Regions from separate parts of the Streptomyces sp. NPDC014882 genome, predicted to be linked through region 1. Evidence: riboswitches for the same ligand, from Rfam matches in the RefSeq annotation. Region 1 holds a riboswitch; each other region holds the start of a gene.

Region 1 (3,607 bases):
CGCGCGGCGGGAGCGGCGGCCAGGGCTGCTCCGGGTCGGCGGGCACCTCCAGGCCGAGGACCTGGCCGGCGCGCAGCGCCACCCGCGTGTGCCCCTCCGCCCCGAGATGGAGCCGGTCGCCGTCCCAGGCCCGCCGGTCCTGGATGGACTTCAGCGACCACAGGTCGAGGACCGGGCAGCCGTACCGGTCGGCGACGGCGCGCACGTGCCCGTTGTAGGTGGCGATCTTGCCGCGCAGATGCTTGAGCACGGGGACGCCGCGGGTGTCGAACCCGGTCGTCACCATGACGGTGCCGGCCGCCCGGGTGAGGGCCGCGATCGCCCGCTCGAAGCGTTCGGCGACCTCGTCGGGGTCGGTGCCGGGCCGGAGGATGTCGTTGCCGCCCGCGCAGAAGGAGACCAGGTCGGGCGCGAGCTCGACCGCTCGCGGAAGCTGGTCCGCCACGATCTGGTCGAGCAGTTTGCCGCGCACCGCGAGGTTGACGTACCGGAAGTCGCCTTCGGGCCGCCGGTCCGCGAGGAGCACCGCGAACCGGTCGGCCCAGCCGACGAACCCCCCGTCGGGACCGCGGTCGCCTACGCCCTCGGTGAAGCTGTCCCCCACCGCCACGTACGACCCGATCACTGAGCTGTTGTCATTCTTCGAATCGTCTGCCACAGCCGTTCATGATTCACCTTCGAATGTGACCTACGCGACCGTAGGCAGGGGTTGACGGGCGGTGAGATAAGCCACTCCTAAAGACTTGGCCAATGCGGGAATAAGGCCGGAACGCCGAACGCCGGAACACCGGAGGCCGGAACGCCGAAGGCCGGTCCCGGGAATCGGGACCGGCCTTCGGCGGCGTGTCGGCGGGAGGCCGGGAGGTGCGTCAGCCGACGGAGACGCCGTGCGAGCGGAGGTAGGCGACCGGGTCGACGTCCGAGCCGTAGCCGGGGCCGGTGCGGATCTCGAAGTGCAGGTGCGGGCCGGTCACGTTGCCGGTGGCGCCGGAGAGGCCGACCTGCTGGCCGGCGGAGACGGACTGGCCGGCCGAGACGGAGAGCGAGGACAGGTGGGCGTACTGGGCGTAGAAGCCGTCGGCGAGCCTGACGACGACCTGGTTGCCGTACGCGCCGCCCCAGCCCGCGGAGACGACCGTGCCCGCGCCGACGGCCTTGAGCGAGGTGCCGGTAGGGACGACGAAGTCGACGCCGGTGTGGTACCCGCTGGACCACATGCTGCCGGACATCTTGTACGGGGTGCCGACGGTCGCGCCGGACACCGGGAGGGCGAAGCCGGTGGCGGCGGTGGCGTTCCCGGCGGCCCGCGTGGTGGACGCCTTCGAGGAGGACGCCTTCGACGAGTCCGACGAGTCCGAGGAGGAGGACTTCGAGGACGACGACCGCGACGACTCCGACGCCCCGGACGACTTCGCGGAGGAGCCCGAGGACTGCTTCGACGAGGAGGAGGAACCGGAAGAACCGGAGGAAGGAGACGGCGACTTGGTCGTGCCCGTCGGGGCCTTCTTGCCGATCGACAGCTTCAGACCCGGGTGGATCAGCGACGGGTCCTCCCCGACGGCCTCGCGGTTGTCCGCGTAGAGCCGGGTCCAGCCGCCGCTGACGTCCTGCTCGTCCGCGATCTTGGAGAGGTAGTCGCCGGACCGCACCGTGTAGGTGGTGGTGCCCGTGGCGGACCGCGCGGACGTCTGCGCCGCGGGGACGGCCTGGACGGCCTTCTCCGGGGCGGCGGAGAGCCCGGAGACCGCGGAGACCGCCTGCGTCGCCGACTGCGACGGCGCGGCGTGCGCACCGGTCGCCCCGATGAGCGGGAGGGCGAGCGCGGCGCCACCGGTGCCGGCGGCGGCGATGGAGCGGGTGAAGCGCTGGGGCTTCGGACGGCGGTGCTTACCCTTGGCGGGCATGGCGAATTCCTCTCCGGCGCCTGCGAGGTGAGCTGTCGGGTGCGGACTGGAGATGTCCGGCCGCGCCGGGGCGCGGCTTTACCCCTAGCCGTTCCGGAGACCGGAACAGGCGGTACTGCCTGTGGGTCCCCCGCTCCTGCCGTTCACGGGTGAGTGTGCGGGCTCCGGGCGGCGGCAGGATTGGGCGTCCGTCCGGATTGGTCTGGAACGTAAGCGACCACGACGCACAGGGACAAGCGAAGGTTGTACTCACCGGGGCTTCCTCTTGATCCCCCGGGGGAATTCCCGGTCACCCTGCGTCAATCGAAAGGCCGGTTTTCCGGTGAACAACCTTGAGAAACAGTCGTATTACGTGAGCATGACGGGCGACGCAGGGTCACGGATATGACGCTGCTCACGCACGGGAACCACAGAACGCCTTATTCCAGAGCGAGTTGGAACGAAGGCTTCAATTCGGGCAGAAACCCCAGATGTGGCGTGAACGGACAATCGGCCCCTTGAGGTAGCCCGGGGCCGGAACCCTGGCGCGCACAGGACCGGCGGGGGTCCCGGAGGCCCGGTCGGGGATCCGTTTGCCCCAGGCATCCGTGTCGTATGGTCAAGAGGTGTTCCGGTGGCCATGCCGAGTCGCGCCGACCGGGACCCATGACCGGGAGGAGCCCCCGTGACGCAGCAGATCCCGTCGACCGAGCCCGAGCTGGCCGGAGTGCGCAACTTCCGGGACGTGGGCGGCCTGCCGACCGTCGACGGCCGCCGGGTCCGCCACGGCGTGCTGTTCCGCAGCGGCCACCTCGCGCACGCCACCGACGAGGACGCCGCGTTCCTGGCCTCGCTGGGCCTGCACACGGTCTTCGACTTCCGCAACGCGGCGGACCAGCGGCTGGAGGGCCCGGACGTCGAGCTGCCGGGCGTACGCAACGTGAACCTGCCGCTCTCCGACCCGGCGGACGGGGCCGAGTTCTGGAAGATGGTCCGCGACGGCGACATCGACCAGCTGCGGGAGATCCTCGGCGAAGGCAAGGCGGCCGGCCGGATGATCGCCTCCTACCGCTCGATCATGACGGAGCGCACGGGCGAGCACTCGCGCGTGCTGCACTCGCTCGCCGAGAACAGCGTCCCGGCGCTCATGCACTGCGCGGCGGGCAAGGACCGGGCCGGCCTGTCCATCGCCGTGACGCTGCTCGCGGTGGGCGTGGAGCACGAGGCGATCCTGGCCGACTACCTGGAGTCCAACGCCAAGCACCGCCGCTACAAGGTGCGCCGCAGCGGCACCTCCGCCGAGGCGTACTCCCCCGAGGTCATGGAGCTGCTGAGCCCCCTCTTCGACGCCCGCGCCGAGTACCTCGCGGCCGCGTTCCACACCATCGAGGACACCTGGGGCGGCGTCGAGGCCTACCTGGAGCAGGGCCTCGGGCTGGCTCCGGAGACCCGTGAACGGCTCCGGGAGCACCTGCTCGACTGAGCGGGCGCTCCCGGCGTCCGGCCTCCACCGCCCGGCGGTCTGCGGCCCGGCGGACCGCCACTCGACGGTCTGCGGCTCCGCGCTCCGCCGCCCGGCGGTCTACTGCTTGGCGCCGACCTCGAACAGCAGCCAGAGGAACCCGGCGAAGAGGTGCCCCACCGCGATGTAGATGATCAGCCGGATCCACAGGCTCCGGGGGAACTTCTCCTCCATGTCGGTCATGGCGTCTCTCCAGGGGTGG
Region 2 (3,607 bases), on a different contig from region 1:
GTCCCGCCGCGACAACCAGCACCTGGGCTACGGCCACGGCATCCACTACTGCCTGGGCGCCCCCCTCGCCCGCCTGGAGGGGCAGACCGCGCTGGCCACCCTCCTGACCCGGCTGCCCGATCTGCGGCTGGACGCCGATCCGGCCGACCTGAGGTGGCGCGGCGGCCTCATCATGCGCGGACTGCGCACCCTGCCCGTGCGGTTCGGCCCCGCCGGTTCCGGCGCACCCCCCGCAGCCGTCCGCTGACCATCCGTTATGTGCCCGGACGGCGAAGCAGAAGTGACGGTTCCTCACCTCTGTGATCTTCACGTGATCTACGCGGCATTAACTTGTGACAAGTGATCGTCTGCCGATACGTTCACCTGTCAGCACGGCGCCCCCGTTCCACGGGCCCGCGCAAGCACTGCTGTCTCGAGAAAGGTCCTCGCATGCTCTCCGGCAACGGTCGACACCGGCGCCCCCGCCAGGCCCCGGCCCTCCTCGTCGCGGCCGGCGTGACCGGCTCCGCGATCGCCATCCCGCTGCTCGGCGCCACCGGCGCGAGCGCGGCCGACGGCACGGTGTGGGACGCGGTGGCGGAGTGCGAGAGCGGCGGCTCCTGGAGCGCCGACCAGGGCACCGGACAGTACGGCGGTCTGTCGCTGAGTCAGAAGGACTGGGAGGCGTACGGCGGGCTCGACTTCGCCGAGCGCCCCGACCTGGCCAGCCGCAACCAGCAGATATCCGTCGCGCAGAAGGTCCTCGACGACCAGGGCGTCGGCGCCTGGGGCACCTGCGGGCTGACGTCCGGACTCACCAAGGAGAACGGCGGGGGCGACCTGGACACCGGAGTGGCGGGCGACTCGTCCGGTTCCTCCGCGTCGTCCGGCTTGTCCGACCTGTCCAAGGGGGCGTCCGGCTCCTCGAAGTCCCCGGGCTCCTCGGACTCCTCGGGGTCCCCGGACGGCAAGGACGCGTCGGCCTCCCCGTCGACCGGATCCTCCCCGGACGTCCCGGACGAGACCTCCTCGCCCGCCTCCTCCTCTTCCTCCCCCTCCTCCGGCAAGCCGGACGACTCCCCGGAGTCCGACGCGCCGGCGGGTGCGGACGCGGGTGCCGCGCAGACGGACGGCGGCTCGCCCGCAGCCACCCCCGAAACGGACGACTCGGACAAGTCGGTCCAGGAGGCGGGCTCTTGGAGCCTCGTCGACACCGGCTCCCTCGTCTCCGGCCGCCACCGCGGCACCTCCGCCGAGGAGGTCGTGCCGGACGGCACGACCACCGCCTCCTCGGGCCGGCACGCCGCGAGCGTCTCCGGCGGCGCGGTGGGCACCTACGTCGTGCGCGACGGCGACTCCCTCGTCTCGATCGCCGACTCCCTTGAGCTCGACGGCGGATGGCGCGCGCTCTACGCCGAGAACAAGGCCGCCATCGGTGCCGACCCGAACGACATCACTCCCGGTCAGACGCTCGACACAGCGGTCGAATAGGGCGGAAAAACGGGAAAAACAGCGGGAGTTCACGTCACGCTTCGCGCCGAATGTCCGGTTTGGTGAAAGTGTGGGATGAGTCTCAGAAGTCGTGATCGTCTTTGAAATTCCGCCGGGGGCATGTCTACGGTCGTGATCGCTCGGCAACCCGAGCCCCGGCTGTCGCAACGCCGAATCCTGCCAGTGGCAGCCCGGGAACAGTCGTCGCGTCAAGCGCCGTAGGCAGGAGCGGGGGACCCAAGGTAAGTGCCGCACCGGTCGGTCGACCGGAACGGCTCGGGGTGAAGCCACGCCTTCCGGGGAGCAGTGCTCCCGGGCGGGAGTGGCCGGGCAACTCACACGGCCCGAACCCGACAGCTCACCTCGCAGGCGTCGGTGAGGGGATCCACCATGCTGTTTTCCGTCAAGGGCAAGCACCGCCGTCCGTCCAGGGCCACCCGCGCCGCCGCGCTCGCCGGCGTCACCGGTGTCGCCATCGCCGCCCCGCTGATGGCGGCCGGCAACGCCTCCGCCGCCTCCGCCTCCGAGTGGGACGCGGTCGCCCAGTGCGAGTCCGGCGGCAACTGGTCCATCAACACCGGCAACGGCTACTACGGCGGCCTGCAGTTCTCCGCCTCCACCTGGGCCGCGTACGGCGGCACGCAGTACGCGGCCACCGCCGACAAGGCCTCGAAGTCCCAGCAGATCCAGATCGCCGAGAAGGTCCTCGCGGGCCAGGGCAAGGGTGCCTGGCCGGTCTGCGGCGTGGGCCTGTCCGGCGCCGCGTACAACGGCGGCTCGGCCTCCACCGGCAGCTCCTCCGACGGCTCGTCCTCCAACGGCTCGTCCACCGGCGGCTCCTCGGAGACCACCACCCGCTCCACCGAGAAGCAGAGCGCCTCCCGCTCCGCCGAGCGCCCGGCCGCCAAGTCCCAGAAGACCGTCACCACCCCGACCGGCAAGAAGGTCAAGAAGGGCGACGGCGAGTACAAGGTCGTCACCGGCGACACCCTCAGCTCCATAGCCGAGGCGCGGGGCGTCAAGGGCGGCTGGGCCGAGCTGTTCGAGCTCAACGGGGACATCGTCCAGGACGCCGACCTCATCTACCCGGGTCAGCAGCTGCACCTGAAGTGACACCCGGCTCCCCGCCGGGCCACGGCTCCCGCACGGCCCGGGCCGTCACGCCGAAGGCCTCGTGAGGGAGCCCCGTCCCCACGGTCCCCCCGCCCCGGTGCGTGTTCCCCCGTACGCACCCGGGCGGGGTTTTCTTTTCCCGTTCGCCGCCTTCTGTTGGCCCTCCCCTTTGTTCCGGGCTGAAACAATGGGTACCGTCTCCCTGTCCACGGGACGGTCGGTCGGCCGACCGGCGCCCCGGGGCGGTTAGGCTCTAGTCGCAAGGCTCGGCAAGGCCTCCACACGGCCCGCCCGCGCCCCGCACAACCAGCGTCACATCCCAAGAAGGAGATGCTCGTGCCGTCCATCGACGTCGTCGTAGCCCGGGAAATCCTGGACTCCCGAGGCAACCCCACGGTCGAGGTCGAGGTCGGCCTCGACGACGGCAGCACGGGTCGTGCCGCCGTCCCCTCCGGCGCCTCCACCGGCGCCTTCGAGGCCATCGAGCTCCGCGACGGTGACCCGAACCGCTACCAGGGCAAGGGTGTCGAGAAGGCCGTCCTCGCCGTCATCGAGCAGATCGGCCCCGAGCTGGTCGGCTACGACGCCACCGAGCAGCGCCTGATCGACCAGGCCATGTTCGACCTGGACGCCACCGACAACAAGGGCTCCCTCGGCGCCAACGCCATCCTCGGCGTCTCCCTCGCCGTCGCCCACGCCGCCTCCGAGGCCAGCGACCTCCCGCTCTTCCGCTACCTGGGCGGCCCGAACGCGCACCTGCTGCCCGTTCCGATGATGAACATCCTGAACGGCGGCTCGCACGCCGACTCCAACGTGGACATCCAGGAGTTCATGATCGCCCCCATCGGCGCGGAGTCCTTCTCCGAGGCCCTGCGCTGGGGCGCCGAGGTCTACCACACCCTCAAGAAGGTGCTGAAGACCAAGGGCCTGTCCACCGGCCTGGGCGACGAGGGCGGCTTCGCCCCGAACCTGGAGTCCAACCGCGCCGCGCTCGACCTCATCATCGAGGCCATCAAGCAGGCCG
Region 3 (3,607 bases), on a different contig from region 1:
TGGTCGGAGTCCGCGACCAGCGCGACCCGCTCCAGGAAGTCGGAGAGCGAGCCGGTCGCCTCGCCCTCGCCGGACTCCTGCTCGAACTCCAGGGCCACGGCCGCGAGTTCCTGGAGGTTCTCGATGCGGGTCTCGTCCTGCGGATCGGTGGAGGCCTGCAACTCGGCCAGGTAGCCGGTGCGTTCGAGCACGGCCTCCAGGACGGTCGCCGGTCCCGCTCCCGACTCGACGACCGTGCGCAGCTCCTCCATCAGCGTGTTGAACCGCTTGACGGCGTTCGTGGAGCGCGCGGCCATGCCGTAGGCCTCGTCGACGCGCTTGAGGGCCTGCGGGAAGCTGATCCTCTCGCGCTGGGAGAGGGCGTCGATCATCGCCTCGGCGCGTTCGCCGATGCCGCGCTTGGGCACGTTGAGGATGCGGCGCAGCGGGACCGAGTCCTCGGGGTTGGCGAGGACGCGCAGGTAGGCCAGGACGTCCCGGACCTCCTTGCGCTCGTAGAAGCGGACGCCGCCGACGACCTTGTAGGGCAGGCCGACGCGGATGAAGACCTCTTCGAAGACGCGGGACTGGGCGTTGGTCCGGTAGAAGACGGCGACGTCGCCGGCCTTGGCCTTGCCCGCGTCCGTGAGGCGGTCTATCTCGTCGGCGACGAACTGCGCCTCGTCGTGCTCGGTGTCGGCGACGTAGCCGGTAATGCGCGCGCCCTCACCCGCGTTGGTCCACAGGTTCTTGGGACGGCGGGACTCGTTGCGCTCGATGACGGCGTTGGCGGCGGTGAGGATCGTCTGGGTGGAGCGGTAGTTCTGCTCCAGCAGGATCGTGGTGGCGTCCGGGTAGTCCTCCTCGAACTGGAGGATGTTGCGGATGGTCGCCCCGCGGAAGGCGTAGATCGACTGGTCGGCGTCACCGACGACGCACAGCTCGGCGGGGGGCAGGCCGTCCTCGCCCGAAGGCGCGTCCACCGGCTGTCCGACGGAGCCGACGAGCTCCCTGACCAGGGCGTACTGGGCGTGGTTGGTGTCCTGGTACTCGTCGACGAGGACGTGCCGGAAACGGCGCCGGTAGTGCTCGGCGACGTCGGGGAAGGCGCGCAGGAGATTGACCGTCGTCATGATCAGGTCGTCGAAGTCGAGGGCGTTCGCCTCGCGCAGCCGCGACTGGTACATGGCGTAGGCCTGCGCGAGGGTCTTCTCGAAGCCGTCGGCCGCCTGGACGGCGAAGTCCTCCTCGTCGATCAGCTCGTTCTTGAGGTTGCTGATCTTGGCGCTGAAGGACTTGGGCGGGAAGCGCTTGGGGTCGAGGTCGAGGTCGCGGCAGACCAGGGCCATCAGGCGCTTGGAGTCGGCGGCGTCGTAGATCGAGAACGACGAGGTGAAGCCGAGCCGCTTGCTCTCGCGGCGCAGGATGCGCACGCACGCGCTGTGGAAGGTCATCACCCACATCGCGTTCGCCCGCGGGCCGACGAGCTGCTCGACGCGCTCCTTCATCTCGCCCGCGGCCTTGTTGGTGAAGGTGATCGCGAGGATCTGGCCGGGGTGGACGTGCCGCTCGCCGAGGAGGTGGGCGATGCGGTGGGTCAGGACACGCGTCTTGCCCGAGCCGGCACCGGCGACGATGAGCAGCGGGGTGCCGGAGTGGACCACGGCCGCGCGCTGGTTCTCGTTGAGCCCTTCCAGGAGCGCCGCCGCGTCGACCGGGGGGCGCGGGGCGCCGTCGCGGTAGTGGGTGTCCCGGTCCGGCGGCACGTCGAACTTCCCGCCGAACAGATCGTCCGGAACCGGTTCCGGAGAGTGATCGTCCTCGGGCGGCGGCGGGGGTTCCTCGTCGTGGCCGCGGGGGGCCTGGAGGTCCGCCAGGAAGCTGTCGTCAAAGAGGCTGCTCATCGCTCTCCGAGTCTAGGCCGCCCCACCGACAACCCGGAGCCGTCCGGGAAACATCCCGGCCCCTCACCTTCCGGCGCCCCCCTTGCACCGTCGGTGACCGCGGACGGCAAACCCTCCGGAGGTCACGAAAATGTATCGGGCATATCACCCACCAACCTTCACAGGGGGCACACCGGTTGGCTACCGTGCCGGGCAGGCCGCTCGACCCCTTCCGGCGAACCTCGCCGGGCCGCGCGGCCTCCGCCGAGTCCGGCGTGCCCCGCGGCAGCCGGAGCCGGGGACCCACCGAGACCTTGGGGTGAATCGGCTCACTCCCCTCCGGGGAGGACGGGCCGTAGGGCAACCCTTCCGAAGCATCCTCGCCCGAACCCGACAGCTAACCCGGTAGGCGGAGCATGGAAGGAGTCGCCTCCCTTGGCGTCGCAGCACCGCAAGCCGCGCTCCACGAGCACGCGCACGGCAGGCATCCGTACGCCCGCTCTCGCCACCGCCGCCCTCACCTCGGTGGCACTGCTCTCGCAGACGGCCACCGCCGCCCCCTCCGCCGACGACAGGCCGAGCCTGGAGGAGGTGGAGAAGAAGGTCGACGACCTCTACCGCCAGGCGGAGTCGGCCACCGAGAAGTACAACGCGGCCAAGGAGAAGACCGGCAAGCAGCGCAAGAAGGTCGACGCCCTCCTCGACGACGTCGCACAGCGCGCGCAGAAGCTCAACGACGCGCGCGAGGAGCTGGGGTCCTACGCCGCCGCCCAGTACCGCACCGGCGCCTCCGCCCCCGACACGGCGACCCTCCTGCTCGCGGACTCCCCGCAGGACTACTTCGACCAGACGCAGCTGATGGGGCGGGTGACCGACCGCCAGAAGGGCGCGGTCGACGACTACTTCGCCGACCAGGCGGAGACGATGAAGAAGCGCCGGGAGGCCTCCGAGAGCCTCCGGACGCTGACCGACTCGCAGGACGACCTGAGGACCGCCAAGGCCGCCGTCCAGAAGAAGCTCGGCTCCGCCCGCGCGCTGCTGTCGCAGCTGACGGCCGAGGAGAAGGCCCGGCTGGCGAAGATCGAGGAGCGGAAGCGGCAGGAGGCCGCCCGCAAGGCCGCCGAGCTGGCCGAACAGCAGGCGGCGCAGGCGGCGGCCGCGCGGCAGGAGAGCGCCGGCGCGTCGGATACGGCGGGCACCGGCACGTCGACGCCCTCCCCGTCGCCCTCCCCGTCCACGGGTTCCTCGTACGCCACCAAGGCCGAGAAGGCGCTGGCGTTCGCCCGCGCGCAGATCGGCAAGCCGTACGTGTGGGGTGCGACCGGTCCGGACTCCTACGACTGCTCCGGTCTCACCCAGGCCGCCTGGAAGGCCGCCGACGTCTCCCTGCCGCGCGTCACCTACGACCAGGTCGATGCCGGCACGACCGTCTCCCTCTCCGCCGCGCAACCCGGTGACCTGGTCTTCTTCTACTCCGACGTCACCCATGTCGGCATCTACGCCGGCAACGGCATGATGATCCACGCCCCGAAGCCCGGCGCGTACGTGCGCGAGGAGTCGATCTACTACGACGGGGAGTCGTCGATCCACAGCGTGGTCCGGCCCGCCTGACGAAGCACCGCGCGCGGGGCCGGACACGAGGTCGGGTACGAGGTCACGGCACCGCGCGCGTCCCCGCGCACCCCGCGCACCCCGGGTGTCCCGCACCCGCGCGTATTTCGCCGCCCCCGCGCGCGTGCCCCCGG

Evidence for each region. A riboswitch is a leader RNA that binds a small molecule or an ion and turns the genes downstream of it on or off. The one in region 1 is predicted to bind cyclic di-AMP.
Region 2: linked by a shared signal. The riboswitch ahead of ACF09K_RS15605 (transglycosylase family protein) and the one ahead of ACF09K_RS25230 (peptidoglycan DD-metalloendopeptidase family protein) in region 1 are both predicted to bind cyclic di-AMP.
Region 3: linked by a shared signal. The riboswitch ahead of ACF09K_RS02010 (NlpC/P60 family protein) and the one ahead of ACF09K_RS25230 (peptidoglycan DD-metalloendopeptidase family protein) in region 1 are both predicted to bind cyclic di-AMP.

What each region holds. Positions count from the first base shown of each region.
Region 1 covers NZ_JBIBWL010000012.1:106,362-109,968, reverse strand. The annotation lists gene ACF09K_RS25235 (SGNH/GDSL hydrolase family protein) at 1-625, opposite strand, end outside; gene ACF09K_RS25230 (peptidoglycan DD-metalloendopeptidase family protein) at 870-1,904, opposite strand; cyclic di-AMP (ydaO/yuaA leader) riboswitch at 1,909-2,066, opposite strand; gene ACF09K_RS25225 (tyrosine-protein phosphatase) at 2,569-3,366, shown strand; gene ACF09K_RS25220 (DUF6126 family protein) at 3,466-3,588, opposite strand; gene ACF09K_RS25215 (helix-turn-helix domain-containing protein) at 3,585-3,607, opposite strand, start outside.
Region 2 covers NZ_JBIBWL010000005.1:432,167-435,773, forward strand. The annotation lists gene ACF09K_RS15595 (cytochrome P450) at 1-247, shown strand, start outside; gene ACF09K_RS15600 (transglycosylase family protein) at 430-1,470, shown strand; cyclic di-AMP (ydaO/yuaA leader) riboswitch at 1,675-1,857, shown strand; gene ACF09K_RS15605 (transglycosylase family protein) at 1,861-2,583, shown strand; gene eno (phosphopyruvate hydratase) at 2,914-3,607, shown strand, end outside.
Region 3 covers NZ_JBIBWL010000001.1:448,552-452,158, reverse strand. The annotation lists gene pcrA (DNA helicase PcrA) at 1-1,883, opposite strand, end outside; cyclic di-AMP (ydaO/yuaA leader) riboswitch at 2,115-2,289, shown strand; gene ACF09K_RS02010 (NlpC/P60 family protein) at 2,298-3,473, shown strand.